Regions from separate parts of the Cohaesibacter gelatinilyticus genome, predicted to be linked through region 1. Evidence: predicted binding sites of a transcription regulator. Region 1 holds the regulator's gene; the other holds the start of a gene.
The links. The regulator LexA, encoded in region 1, represses DNA repair genes until DNA is damaged. The targets are predictions, from matches to a motif close to TGTTCNNNNTGTGTTCNG.
Positions count from the first base shown of each region.

Region 2: CRO57_RS01450 (PA0069 family radical SAM protein) is a predicted target of LexA. The motif match lies at 4,956-4,973, and genes of this name have one in related genera.

Region 1 covers NZ_OBEL01000001.1:1,446,957-1,454,324, reverse strand. The annotation lists gene CRO57_RS06490 (ComEC/Rec2 family competence protein) at 1-1,875, shown strand, start outside; gene lexA (transcriptional repressor LexA) at 2,028-2,747, opposite strand; gene CRO57_RS06480 (sulfite exporter TauE/SafE family protein) at 3,038-3,862, opposite strand; gene CRO57_RS06475 (NHL repeat-containing protein) at 4,374-6,482, shown strand; gene CRO57_RS06470 (peptidoglycan-binding domain-containing protein) at 6,485-7,368, shown strand, end outside.
Region 2 covers NZ_OBEL01000001.1:318,331-325,698, reverse strand. The annotation lists gene ygfZ (CAF17-like 4Fe-4S cluster assembly/insertion protein YgfZ) at 1-238, opposite strand, end outside; gene CRO57_RS01460 (TIGR01459 family HAD-type hydrolase) at 370-1,227, opposite strand; gene CRO57_RS01455 (EAL domain-containing protein) at 1,404-3,293, opposite strand; gene CRO57_RS01450 (PA0069 family radical SAM protein) at 3,693-4,853, opposite strand; gene CRO57_RS01445 (hypothetical protein) at 5,051-5,263, opposite strand; gene CRO57_RS01440 (DUF418 domain-containing protein) at 5,361-6,512, opposite strand; gene CRO57_RS01435 (S49 family peptidase) at 6,491-7,368, opposite strand, start outside.

The sequences.
Region 1 (7,368 bases):
GGCGGACAAGGTTATTTGGGTCGAAGGGTGAAACTGCTTGCTGATGGAGCTGGGGCCACCAACATCTCACTGTGGCTGGATGTATGGATGAGGATTGAGCAAGTGCGGTCCAATATGGCGAGCTATTTGTTTGCCCATATGGAGGTAGGGCCTGCTGGTCTTGCATCTGCATTGGTTGTCGGGAAACGTGATTACCTGACCGTTGAGACCAAAGATGCTCTACGCCTCTCTGGGCTTGCTCATATTCTTGCAATATCCGGACTGCATATGGCTCTTGTGACCCTGACGATCTTTGGTGGGGTTCGTTTGGCTGGTAGCTTTATTGAACCGTTGGTTTTGCGTTACGATATTAAGAAATTGGCTGCTTGGGCTGCTCTGCTGGCTGCAACTTGTTATTTGGTTCTGTCGGGACATGGCGTGGCAACCATTCGAGCCTATGTGATGATGGTCATTTTTCTAGGTGCTATTTTGGCTGGGCGCCCAGCACTGACGATGCATAATGTGGCTCTAGCCTTGATTATTCTTGTTCTGTTTCAACCGTTTTCAATTGTCGAGCCAGGCCTGCAAATGTCATTTGGTGCTACTGTAGCACTTATAGCAGGCTATCGGTCTTTGGAAGGAATGACGAAATGGAGAGCTTGGGGTGGAAGGTTTGCAGGAAATGTTCGGGATGATTTCAATCGCCAGATAGAACGCCAAGGCAGCGTGATCCATCGTGGTGTCATGCAGATTGTGCGTTGGTTTGCGGGGCTTTGCATCACTGCATTATTGGCGGGTTTAGCCACCACACCGTTTTCAATTGCTTTTTTCCATCAAATGGCACCTATGGGATTGATAGCCAACCTAATGGCGATGCCGATTTTAAGCTTGATTGTGATGCCTTCTGCTTTGATTTCCGCACTGTTGATTCCAGTTGGATTACAGCAATGGTCATTGGCTGTGATGGAATGGGGACTGGAGCAAATCATATATGTTGCCCAATGGGTTGTTGATATATCTCCGCAGATTGCATTGTTGGTAGCTGGGCCAGCGGGATTGGCATTGGCAAGTGCCGTAATATTGACGTCTATCGCAATTCATCCCAACCGATTGGCAGTTGGGGCGTCGCTTATTGCTGGGGCAGGGCTGTTGGTATTCAATCAATTACAAATGCAACCTGATATCTGGATTGCTGAAAATGGAAGATCAATAGCAGTACGTGATGGCAAGGGGCATTGGGTTTTTGCTGGTATCAAGGAGGACCGTTTTCTGGCACAAGCTTTATTGAAGGCAGATGGAGACACTCGGGCCTTGCCATCCATCGCTACTCGCAATCAGAATTCACCGGCGATCGGCGACGCATCAGGAGAGGTGCGATGCGATGGAGATGCATGCCGTCTCAATGTTTCTTCTAATGGGCTGCAATGGGCTGCCGAGCCGAAAAGAGAAGTTTGGAGCGTTTCACTGATAAAGACCATGCGGGCATTTGCCGAAGAATGTGCTGTTTCAGATATCGTGATCTCAGCTCTGCAGGTGCCGGAAAGCTGTAGCCGACCGCTTTTGGTTGTTGACAAATATCGCCTCAAGCAACACGGCAGCCATTTTCTCTGGCTGCCTCGAAGTGATGCAAGTGACCGCGCAGCAAGGTATTCAGGAGAGTTGGAGCGGAAGGAGAAGCTTGTCAGTTACTCAAGCGCTCCGAATATGGTCAAGAACGACCAGCCAGTCGTCCATCGAGCTGGAAATTTGTCGGCAAACTGGCTGGTTTGGCCAGATCCCGATCTGAAACAAGTCTGGCATTTGCCTTCCGGAACTGTTTCTAAGTTGAAAATAAAGTCTTCTCAGCCTTATGCTGGTCGACCTTGGCAGAAAACAACAATATCTGAGAATGATTAGGTGTCGCTACATAAGGAATGGCTTCTGTCAGATAGCTGAACAAAATGTTTCGAGTTTTTTGATGTCAATCATACCTAAAACTGCGTGATCTGTATTGGGAGGAAACAAACCACGCAGGATTGAGAGGCAAATCCTCAAAAGATCTATAGACCTTAATACTGACGCATCAAGCCAACCAGTTTACCTTGTACGCGTACCCGATCTGGACCAAAAATACGTGTCTCATAGGCAGGGTTGGCGGCTTCCAGAGCAATGGAGGCTCCCTTCTTCCGAATCCGTTTCAAGGTTGCTTCTTCTTCATCTACGAGTGCGACGACGATCTCTCCTGAGGAAGCATCATCGGATTTTTTGATGACAACCGTATCACCATCCAGAATACCAGCTTCAATCATGGAATCTCCGCGCACTTCCAGTGCAAAATGTTCGCCACCACGAAGCATTTCAACCGGGACAGAAATTGTATGAGACTGGTTTTGGATGGCCGAAATCGGAACCCCGGCAGCGATACGACCCATGACAGGAACGGCAACACCTGATGTATTTTCATCATTGGAGGGAGCACTGGATTCTGGTGCCGGAGTACGCAGCTTTCCAAGCCCTCCTTCAACAACGCTGGGTGAGAAACCCTTTGTGGTTTTGGCAAGGCTGGGAGAATTGGCCTCTGGGAGCTTCAAAACTTCCAAAGCACGGGCACGATTTGGTAGACGGCGAATAAAGCCACGTTCTTCCAGCGCGGTGATCAATCGATGAATACCGGATTTCGAACGTAGATCCAGCGCATCTTTCATCTCATCAAATGATGGAGGAACGCCGGATTCCTTTATCCGTTCATGAATGAACATGAGCAATTCATGTTGCTTTCGAGTCAGCATTTTCCTCTCCCAATAATATTGCACCATATATCACGAGTTTTCATTGATGAAACATCATTCACTGGTCAAAACCCAAGACATCACACACTGGCCAAGGTGCGTCGAAACTTCGAGAATATTTAGGTCGTGAATATTCGTTTCCAACAAACAATCACTGAGCTGTATTCCCTTAGAGACTCACTTGGCACAAATCACGAACAAAATATAGCTGTTCTTGCTGTGTTCCGCAAGTTCTTTCGCCTTGCGGCCAAAAGAGGAGCTGCCCATTATCGCTTAAACCCATCGTATTTTTAAAAGCCGACGGCTTTGCGGAGCATGTTCATGGCAACGATTATCAGGAAAACCGCAAAGACCCGTTTGAGCGGTTTGGGATCCAACGCATGAGCCAACTTTGCTCCATATGGAGTGGTGATCAGCGTCATGGCGATGATGATGAAAAAGGCTGGCAGGTTGATGGCACCGATCGTGAAAGGAGGTCGAACCGTCTGCGCGATATCGACCATCATAAAACCAGGAAGCGAGGGCACTGAGATAGCAAGGCCGAAGCCCGCTGCGGTTGCCACAGCACGGTGAATGGCAACATTATGCAAGCTCATGAGTGGAACTCCCAAGCTACCTCCGCCAATGCCCATGAGCACCGACAGGAAACCCAATATCGATGCGAGAATGCTGCGCAAGATGCCAGTCGGCATCTGCTCGGCAATTTGCCAACTCTGACGACCAAAGCCGAGATAGAGGCCGACCAGGATACCAAGTCCGCCGAAAATAGCTTGCAACACGTCTGAACGAAGTTCAGAGGCGGTGAAGCCACCGATGATCGCACCTACTGAGATGAAGATGGACCAGATCTTCAGGATATCCCAATCCACCGCTCCTTTTTTGTGATGGGAATGGAGCGAACGGATGGATGTCACAACGATTGTGGCGAGCGATGTACCAAGGCAAAGCTGCATGACTTGATCACCACCATATCCCAGTGATGAGAAAAGATAGAAGAAGGCTGGAACCAGCACGATACCTCCGCCTACGCCCAAAAGGCCCGCAATAACACCGGCAAAGGCTCCTATTGCCAGCATGAAGGCAAGGAGGGGGAGATAGCTGCTTATTGTTTCCATGAGAGTTTCCGTATGGCCACTTGGTCGGTTGCGTGGAGAATAGTGTTAAATCAGAGGTCGGAAAAGAGCTGGCCGAAGCCGGGGAGTTGACCCTTTATACCTACAGATCGAAGACAATTCCACATACTGGCCTTATTACTGCAAACTGCTTGTTTATCTATCAATCAAGGGAACTCGTTCGTGTGTCTGACTGATTAATATGTCCGGTGTTTGGGCCTCTAATCTTGAGACTGCGGAATATGTGAATGGTGTTTTTGAACGCCTGAAAGGACGAAATTGGTCTAATGGAGAAATTTGATCTTCGATTAGTCTGCGAACTCGGTTATTCTTTTTACAATCATTTATTTCGAAGCAGAGCCTATCGCTCTTCGTATGTGGCAATTGTTTCATAATTGCCTACTTGCGCTTGTTTTGATCAGATTGCCGAACTTCGGTATTTGAAATTTTATAAGAACCAAAAGCGGGGATAGCCCGTCCTAGAGATGTTGAAATATTTTGGGAGATTTTAGTCATGGATATTCGAAATGGTTTGAAACATCATTTGCGCCATGCTCCGCTGCCCCTGATATTTTGTCTGTCTGTATTAGCGACGCCTGTTGCACATTCGGAAGAGGTGAAATGGCGCTTGCCCAAGCTCTCGTCTCCTTCCAGCCCGGGTGCGACTGGTGCGGAACAGCAGACAGATGGGGAGGGGTATGAGATTTTTGCCGCTGGCGGCGCGTCGCTTTTGGAACCGAGCATTCGGCCTCAAGCGCGTTTGTTCAAAGGCGCTAGCGCAGCCACATCGGGCTTTTCCGGTTCTTATATAAGATTACCACTTGTTGCTCCTGGTGAGACACCAGAGGTGAATGCGTCGCCGGAAATGCGATTCATTGATCCAAATGGTGCGTCAGTCACGCTTTTGGGTCTGGATAATATGGAGGCGGCGATGGTTGCGCAGGAGATCAAACGTCGCCCTTATGATCAAATTCTGGCCAAGGATGTTGGGCAGGTATTTGGTCTGGCCATGGATGATGCAAAAGATCCAAGCCTCTTTATTGCTGCGGCATCTGCTTATGGCCTTCCAATCGTTGGAGGGGATGAGAATGGTGATGGCGTTGAAGATCGTCTATTCTCTGGCCAGGAGGGCGCTCGTTTCATGGATGCACTCTTTGGTTCCAATCCTGAGAGCGGTCCTGGCACCATTTATCGTGTTGATGGCACCACAGGCCAGATTGAGGTCTTTGCCAATATTGAACTGGATGGGGTGAAAAATTCCGGCCCTGGCCTTGGGCAAGTGGCTTATGATCCGGTCAGTCGTCAGATCTTTGTCTCCGATCTGGATACCGGCATGATCCATCGTCTGGATATGAGCGGAGCAGATCAAGAGCAATTTGATCATGGCGTGACGGCTCGCTCGCTTGCTGGGCGGCCTGAGATTGCATTTGATCCTGCTAATCGTCTGAATATTGAAGACGAAGCCTTTGATGCCGAGGATCCTTCTACCTGGCACTATACAGCGCCAGAGCGGCGCGTCTGGGGTTTGGCCGTCCATAACGGGCGGCTTTATTATGCTGTGGGGGACGGTCCGGAGATCTGGTCTGTCGGTATTGATCCTACGAGCGGAGCTTTCTCTTTTGATGCGCGTTGGGAGCTGACGCTGTCTGATGAGCATGGTGATGAGGAAATCTCCGATATCGCCTTTGGTGCCGATGGTTCCATGATTCTTGCGCAGCGTGGCAAACGGGTCGCACGGTTTGATTTCACGGAATTGGTGGAGGGTGGAAACGCCAAGACACTTCGCTTTTACCGTGAAAAGCCAGACGATCCGGCGACACCTTCCAAATGGGTCGAGAAACCAATTGAATATGCAGTCGGTTTTCCCGCCAGTCATGATAATGGCTCTGGCGGAATTGGTCTTGGACCTGCCTATGATGAGTTTGGCCGTTTGAATTTCAAGGCCTGCAAAGGCACACTCTGGAATAGCGGTGATCGTCTGCGTGGTGGAGAGGCTTATGCCGATGCTCTGCGCTCTGGTGGTGCTTTGGCCATCGATGGCTTGCAGGGACAACCTGTCGGTCTTTCAAAGGCTGAGAACAGCCCGCCATGGGTGAGTTATTTCCATGACTATGACGGCCGTTATCCAAGCAAGAAGAATGCAGGGCATGTCGGCGATGTCGAGATTCTTGGTTGTCAGGGTGAGCCGGAATATGGCTATTTTGATCCGGGTATACCGGACTGGCCGGGAGATCCCGGTGGTGAATGGTGGCCATGTCTGTTCAATCCGCAATGGTGCGAGCCGCCAAAGCGTGATGTCTGTGTGAATACCAAAGCCAAACTGGTTTGTGATGCGACCAAGGGCAAATATGTGCTGAAACTGATTGCATCCGAAGGCAAGGATTACGGGTTCGACACCATGTCCATCATGGATCCAACGTCCCGTATGACGGAACTGCCCGGTGATAAGCCATTTCCTGGTTCTGTTTCTGTGCCGACAACTGGTTTGCTGAATGGATCGCTCGGTCAGGTCAATGTTTGTGCTTTCAATAGTGCAGACAAAGCCACAGGCCAGCCATTCGATTGCTGCAAGGTCAGCGTCGAGTTCACCATCCCTGACATCAACTGCTCACTGGGAGAATGATCATGTTTCTTTCTCTTATCTCAAAACCGAAGCTGAGCGGCTTGAAGCGTCTTGGTTTGGTTTGTTTAAGTCTGGCTTTCGCTACACCGAGCTATGCAGCAACAACTCCTTCAGCTATTGATTGGTCTGTTGCTCCATGGCAAAGCGTTCAACCCGTAGAAAATGCACCTGTGCGTATGCAGGTAGCGCAAGCCAAAACGGTTGAAAATCTGCGCCCGAAAGAGGAGGGAGCAGAACGTGACCCAGACCGTGACAGAGATCCTGATCGTGGTAAGGGTTGTAGTCCGTTCAAACCCGAATTTGAATGTGATGAAGAGACCGGAGAGGTTATCGTCACTCTGGTCAATAGTGTTGGTGACTTCGATGCAGATGACATTTCCATCAAGGTTCTGACACCTGGCATTACTCTGTCATGGCCAGATCCGACTGATCCTTTGCGCGTTCGTTTGGAAGGTGCATTGCCAGGTCAGGTGATTGTTCTGGAAACCAGTGCTGTTCAAGTCGGTGGCGGCTCCGAGCCAGGCTTGGATAAGTGTTGCATGGGTAAAATCCGCATCAAGGTGCCGAGATTGCCATGTAATGAGGATAAGCCAAAGCTGAAGGTCAAGAAGAATTGCCGCAAGGCAGATGATAGCGAAGGCGGTGCCAACGCGATCTGTGACATCAGTGTTTTTTATAGTGGTCCAGCTCCAACTGCTGCCAACCCGTTGCGTCTGAACGATGTCATGAGCGGTGGTGGCAACTGGCAGATCCTGAATGTACAGGTGCCCCATGTTTGGAGCTGCGATGCAATCCCGCATAATGGTCCGGTGCCATTTGGATGTGAGTTGAAATCAGAAAATCAACTGGCACCAATCGATTGGAGCAATTTCAGTACTTTCCTGCG
Region 2 (7,368 bases), 1.1 Mb from region 1:
TCTTCTTGATGAAACCATCGACAAGCTGGCTATCCAGATCAAACAGGAAGCCGTCATCCTGACGAATGACGAGAAAGTCCATCAAGATTTTACCTTGAGGAGCCAACAGAGCCCCAAAACCAGCTTCGCCCATTTCCACTTGGTCCAGATTTGTCGTGATAAGACGTTGCAGCAATTCTTCACAGTCAGCGCCACGCATGGAAATCACAGAACGATCGTGGCAAGCAAACAAAGGCATATGTCTTTTCCTGAAATTGACGGGAAGGCGTAAGGAACTATTCGTCAAACTAAGTTAGGTATTTCCCCCTAGCGCTACAAGGGTAGAACATTGGAAGAAGTAGCAGCGGAAGAAACCTGCCGCTCGATCTCCTACCATGCAAGGCTTGGCATGAAGCCGACAGCTTGAACATCTTCATGATCCAGACGATGCTGAACACGCTCAGTGTCTGGCGCATCTGATGGACCGAAATCAGCTGCATGAATGCCCGCGGTGATGAAGATAGCATCAAGCTTTTGATGATGTGCGCCTCGCATATCCGTTGGCAGACTGTCACCGATGATCAGAATTTCATCGCGATTGACTTCACCACCATTTGCCTTGGTAAGTTCGGACAAGGACGCATCATAGATTGGACCACATGGCTTGCCCACCATGATTGGCTCGCCCCCATAGGCCGCAAATCGCTCCGCGAGGGCGCCTGCGCAATAAATCATCTTGCCACCCTTATCGACAACCAGATCGGGATTGGCGCAGATGAATGGTAATTTGCGCTTGGCAAAATCCTTGAGCATATCGTCATAATCGTCCGGCGTTTCGGTTGCGTCGTTCCAAAGCCCAGTACAGCAAATGACCTCTGCGTCAGATTGCTTTACTAGTTCAACACTTAAACCTTCATAAAGAGAAATGTCACGTTCGGGTCCAAGATGATAAACTCTTTTTCCCCCTATCCGTTCGATTGCATCACGACTAACATCTCCTGAGGTAACCAAAGCATCATAACACTCACGTGGCACCCCCAGATTGTCCAACTGCTCCAGAATTGGGCCATTGGGACGCGGTGCATTGGTGATCAGAATAACTGGACCATGATCCGCCCGGAACTTCGCCAGTGCTTGAACAGCTTCCTTGTTATGGGCGACGCCATTGTGAACAACTCCCCAAATATCGGACAGCACGCCCTTATAGTTGGAAGCGATAGAAGAGAGGCCGGTCAGACGGGAAGACATTTGGGATATTCCTATGATCTGTAAGTTGGCGGATATGCGATAAATCAGCGCCAGCCTTGGCTCCAATTGCATGCATTCCTTTGTCACGTGTGCGGGAGGCAAGGTCAAGCGCAAGCTCTGTTTATCGCCTGATATATTGTCGCGAAAGGATGGAAATATCGGTCATCAGAATGTGCTTAACGGATCACCCGCTGCAGTCTTGGTTGCCCCTGAGCGGGTGTATCACTTGCCTGTCGTTCCGCTGAGCCGGGACGTGTTGTTTGTGGGTCCATCAAACCTGCCGCCTCCGCAAGCACATTACGGAAATGATCGCGAGTTGGATTGGCTTCGCCATCCTGCGCCGACATCGCCTTCAAAGCTTGGGCTACACGCGGGTTTTGTCCCAAAGTTCGATCACTCGTCGGAGCTGCTGGCATGGGAGCAGGTTCATTCATGCGACCGCCTGCCCCATGTACGATGGGAGCAGGTATATTTTGACCTGTCGCGTTCATCTGGCGAGAGGCCAACCCTGCTGCTCCATTTCTACCTTTACGAGCTGCCTGAGCTGCCGCATTCGTCACCGATGCCGGAATGGATGTTTCTTCAGGGCGCAACGGTTTTGCCGGAGCAAAATGGTTTCCTTGAGCCAGTTTGATATTGTAATCAAGCAACCCAACCAGAGCGCTCTCTGTCTCAACATGGGTAACAATCAGATCCAGCCCTTTGCGTGACAAGACACGTGAGAAATCTGCAGGATGAATGTCCATGCCACGACCTGCATCACGATGGGTCAGGATTGGTGCAGCCACCTTGGCAAAGCGGATGCCGGATCGAACCATCTGATCAAAATCAGCTTTGAGGCTGGTAAGTTGATCAACGGAGAAACGAAAGCCCATGCTTTGCATCAATTGCATGGTTTCCTGTTCCAAAACTCCGAACGAATTGAAACTCGCAAGGTTGAATTCCAGAATGATATTTTCAACCAGGTCCGTATTTTGCTCATATAACTCACGTAGATGAGCAAAGAAATCCGGATCTGACATGCTCTCAAGAGAAATATTACAGAAACATGGCATACCATGACCACGATCTGTCAGATTGCGCAGCATCCTGAAAGCCTTGTTAACCGCCAAGCGGTCCAGAAGCGATAGAAAATTCAATTCTTTACAGACCGGCAGAAAAACATCCGGTGTGATAACCTCACCTTGTTCATCAAGCAAACGGGCCAGCATTTCATACAGGGCAGGCTTTCGCATTGGCAAGGTTACGATTGGCTGCAGATGCAATTCCATCTTACCCATAGCAAGTGCACGGCGAACGGCCTGTTTTTCATCATCCGAAATGGTGCTTTTATGTTGGCCATGATGCAGATTGGCAATAGATTCCAATGCCTTTGCTGCTTCTTCCGCTTTGGCACGGCTTGCAGCCAACGTGGAGGCTTTTTGTTCTTCCTCACTGAGTGCCGGTGGCTCGTCATCAATTGCCATGGGCTCAGGCTTTGGCTCCGATGGTGTCACCTCCGATTGTGATTGAGCTTCGTCTCCTTTGGCCTTGTCAGCGACGGCCACCTTTGTGGCCTGCAACTTTTCCCGCGTCGCCAATGCTCCATTACTCAGACTTTTCTGAATTTGAGCCATGGTCTTTGTGGCCTGATCCATCTTGGATTTCAAAACCTTTGCACGCTCTTCGTTCAGCTCAACTCGCTCATCAATCTCGGCACAACTTTCCGCCAGTTGCTTGACCAAGGTTCCCATCAGATCCAGTTCGGCAAGTATGGGGTCCATCTCACCGCGCATTCTGCTCGCAACAGTTTGTTCGAGCTGCTCGGTCAGCTCGCGCACATCTTGCACATCTTTGGTCAAAGAAAGTTTGAGACGCGTCAGATCATCCATCTGCTCATCAATGATCAAGCGATCGCGCACACGGCTGATTTGATAATGAACCAACATCAAAGTGAGTAGCACACCCACAGCAAAAGGCGCAGCTTCGAGAATAGTCAGCCCGAATTTATAATTCAGGATCACTCCAACTGAGGCAGAAATCACCACCATACAGATGGCAATGAATAGTGCACCCAGACGCTGCATAACTTTCTCCGCCCTTTAATCGATATCTGCGCCCACCAGACAATCCGCCAGTTTGGGCGACACAATCAACATCGATGCCGATATAGCCTGACGCCCTACCCGTGGCCATGGGTAAAAACCGGGGCGAATCAAAGCTTTTAATCTTTCGTTAACCCTAGCTTGCCGGAGCGTCAGTGAAAAGGGGGGATCTGTTCACGCTCCGATCTACGCCAAGCTTATCGACAAAGCTCTGCATGAAATGGACAAATTTTCTCACCTTTGACCCGCACATGTCAAAAAAAGCTGCCCTGTTCCGGCGGCAACCGGAACAGGGCAGAGTTGAGGCGTCACATATGAAAAGCTGCATATGGAGCACGGAGTTGGGAATTCAGAATGATATGAATGGTTCAAATCGAATTATCAGAACAAACTTAGCTGTTGCTCCTGTGATTGAGGGGCAATGAAATGATCGGTGCTAAGACGTAGTTTTCTTTTGGATAGCCCCAAACGCCTGATGGCCACTTCAAGCCGTTTCTGGATCATATCGGCGTAAGGCCCCTGCCCTTTCATGCGCTTACCAGGAGTGGAATCATACAGGCGCCCACCGTGCATGGAGCGAAGAACGTTGGTCACATGGCGATAACGATCCGGGAAATGGTGCAACAACCATTCCTGAAACAGATCAGCCACCTCACGCGGCAGACGTAGCAAAATGGTACTAGCCTCCACGGCGCCGGCTTCAAAACAGGCTTCCAGTATGGCTTCCAGCTCAATATCATTCAGGGCAGGAATGATAGGAGCCATCAAAACCGCGGTAGGAATTCCTGCACTGGATAATTGCCCGATTACCTCAAGCCGCTTTTGAGGAGCAGCAGCCCTTGGCTCCATGACAGCGCATAATTTGCGATCAAGGGTCGTGACCGAAATTGCCACTTTGACCAAATCCCGCTCGGCCAATTGCTTCAGCAAATCCAAATCCCTCAGAATAAGGCTGGATTTGGTGACAATGGAGACAGGATGGCCCGTTTCCAGCAAAACCTCCAAAATTCCACGCATCAGACGATAATTACGCTCTATCGGCTGATAGGGATCGGTATTGGTTCCAATGGCAATCGGGCGAGGCTTGTAGGTTGGGGCCGACAACTCCCTTTTCAACTGCTCCACTGCATCAGGTTTGGCAAAGAGTTTTGTCTCAAAATCCAGACCGGCAGATAATCCCATATAGGCATGGGTTGTTCGGGCAAAACAATAGGTGCAGCCATGTTCACATCCACGATAGGGATTGATAGACCGATCAAAGGGCAGATCAGGGCTATCATTGCGGGTGATTATGGTTCTGGATTTCTCCTCCTGCACAGTGGTCTTCAGAATTGTTTCTTGCTCTTCATTGTTCCAACCATCATCCACCGGAGCTTTGGCATAGGGCTCAAACCGACCAGATTGATTGGTCAATGTTCCACGCCCGCGCGTTCGGCCATTAAGCGAGCGGGCAAGAAGCGGATCTTTGAGGGATGCAGTTGCCTTGGCTGCTGGACGCGCTGCTGGCCGAGCATTTACGGTTTGCCGCTGGTTCAATGCCATGATTTTTCTGTCCCACATTCTTGTGAGCAACCGTTCAGAATTGCTCAATTCAAACTTGATAGTTTGTTTTCTTTTTGTTCTCTTTCCAAAATGCCATTTTTACAGAACATTTCAAGAACAAAATTAAGACCAGAGATGATCTGTTGGTAACAGGTGGATAATTTGATTTGAATGCAGTCGATATCCTGGCAGTTTCGCTACTTCTTTTCCTCAAAAGAGCCGGAGTCGGGATCGACCTCCAGATCAATAATATCGGCTTCTCTTTTCTGAAACTCCGCTTCCTGACGACGCTCTTCGCGAATCCGTGCAGCCTGCAATTTTGTTGACTGAACCTTGAGCTTGCTACCCAGTTTGAAAAAGGCCCAGACGACTGCCAATGCCGCAGCAAGAACGAGCAATTTCGTGACCATGTCTTATGCCTTTCAAGGGTAGATATCACACAGCTTCATGGCTCCTCAAGGAAACCGAAGCTTTCTTATGTCATGAATAATCACTCTGGAAAAGACCTCAAGCGCTGAGTTTTCTCAAAAGCCGTTCAAGAGGCCCAGCACCCAGATAGTGATGCCATGTCACCGCATAGATCATGCAACCAATGAGAAAGAAGCCTGAATAAAACGAGACTTGCTCAAGAGTTGGAGGGTCTGGTTCAGATCCGGCCATCGCAATCCACCCCATTGCTTCCATAATCACCATTCCGACAATGATATGAGCGATATAGAGCGTCAGTGCTTGCTGACCTGTCGTCAGAATTGGCTTCATCCAAGCTCGCTGACCGAACCAATCACCAAGCCACAGACAGAACACCAATACAACAAGTGCGGCACCTGAGGCGGAGATCATATAGATTGGAGACGGTGGAATAGGACTGGAGGACATCAGAGCCTGGACTAGCTCAACAAATTCCTGATCCTGAGCAACCTCAGGCAAAGCAATGATATCTCGTCCCATTTGAGCAAACAGAGCACCCGCAAACATCAACGCAAGCCCTGCACCAGCTATCCGAAGTCGCACCGTTGCGCTTTGCAGATTGAGTTGTGCCAGAGCCATTCCGAACAACAGGAAGGATATCCAGGGAAACACCGGGTGGAAGCCGTTATAAAAGGTATTTCGGATAAAGCCGTCAGGCGACCAAAGGCCTTCATATTGAAGAGTTTGCCAATCCCAACCAGCTTCATAATCAAAAACAAAATGCAGCGCAGGTGAGAAGAGAATGATGACAAAGGCAAGAGTAAGAAGTGACTTGCGATTTCCTGTGAGAGCGATGCAGGCCAACAGGAAGTAAATCCCATAGAAGTGCAGGATATCAGCATCAAAAATGATGAGATTGAGCAAGCCAAACGCAAAGAGGATGAGGCCGCGCTTAGCTTGTTTTTTGCGTATATCCGCCGCAGATACGCCTTTGTTGAACGCTTTTTGGGCGCCGAAACCTATACCAAGTCCGGCAAGCAGGACAAAGAGAGCAGCAGCCCTTCCCTCCAGCAATGGATGCATTGAAGCCAACCATGACGGAGTTTCAGCACTCATGCTTGCATTTGTGGCTACTTTGAAATTTACCAGCACCATGCCGACAAATGCTAAAAAACGGGCTATATCAAGCCCCGCCAAACGAATGGCTGGCGGGGTTGAAAAGGAATTTTCTAGAGGCCCAGACGAGACCATAATGCGCGCTCTTCCAAACTAGCCAGAATAGAATCAGCGGACAGGCCAGCAGCAATACGATCTATTGGATCGCCACCTTGCGCTGCCATCATCATGCCGGGCATACGAAAGCGCGAGAAGAGACCGCCACCAGAGGCAATAAGTTTGAGCTTGGTATCTTCACCATATTTTTGTTTGAGATAGCCACTCATATCGCCCAATTCATCGACAAGGCCGTATTCCTTGCCTTTCTTTCCGGTCCAAAAGGCTCCAGTGAAAAGCTCGTCCTCTTCCTTGGTCAGTTTGTCACCACGACGATTGCGTACCAAATCCTTGAACGTCTCGAAAAGATCCTCAAGAAGAGCATTGAGATGTTTGGTGTGATCCGGGTTCTCCGGCTTGAACGGATCCAGCATGGCTTTTTGCGTACCAGCGGTATAAACGCGACGTTCAACGCCCAGCTTCTCAATGGCATTGACAAAACCGAAGCCACCAGACACGACACCAATCGAGCCAACGATCGAACTTGGATCTGCTACGATCTCATCGCCTGCAATTGCAAGCATGTAACCACCAGAAGCGGCAGCATCCTCACAGAAGGATATTACCTTCTTGTCTTTTTCCTCAGCCAACTGACGGATACGTTCATAGATCAGCCGGCTCTGAACAGGAGATCCACCAGGGCTGTTGATCGCAATGGCAACAGCTGGCGCATCCTTGATGGAAAAGGCTTTGTGCAATTGGCCTGCAACGGATGCCATGGAAAGGCCCGGGCGCATTTGGCTTCCTACCATGATCGGCCCGGTCATACGCACCACCGGGATAATGGTTGGTTCCTTGCGATATTTTTCCGGCAAAAACTGTTTCAGCTTTTTCT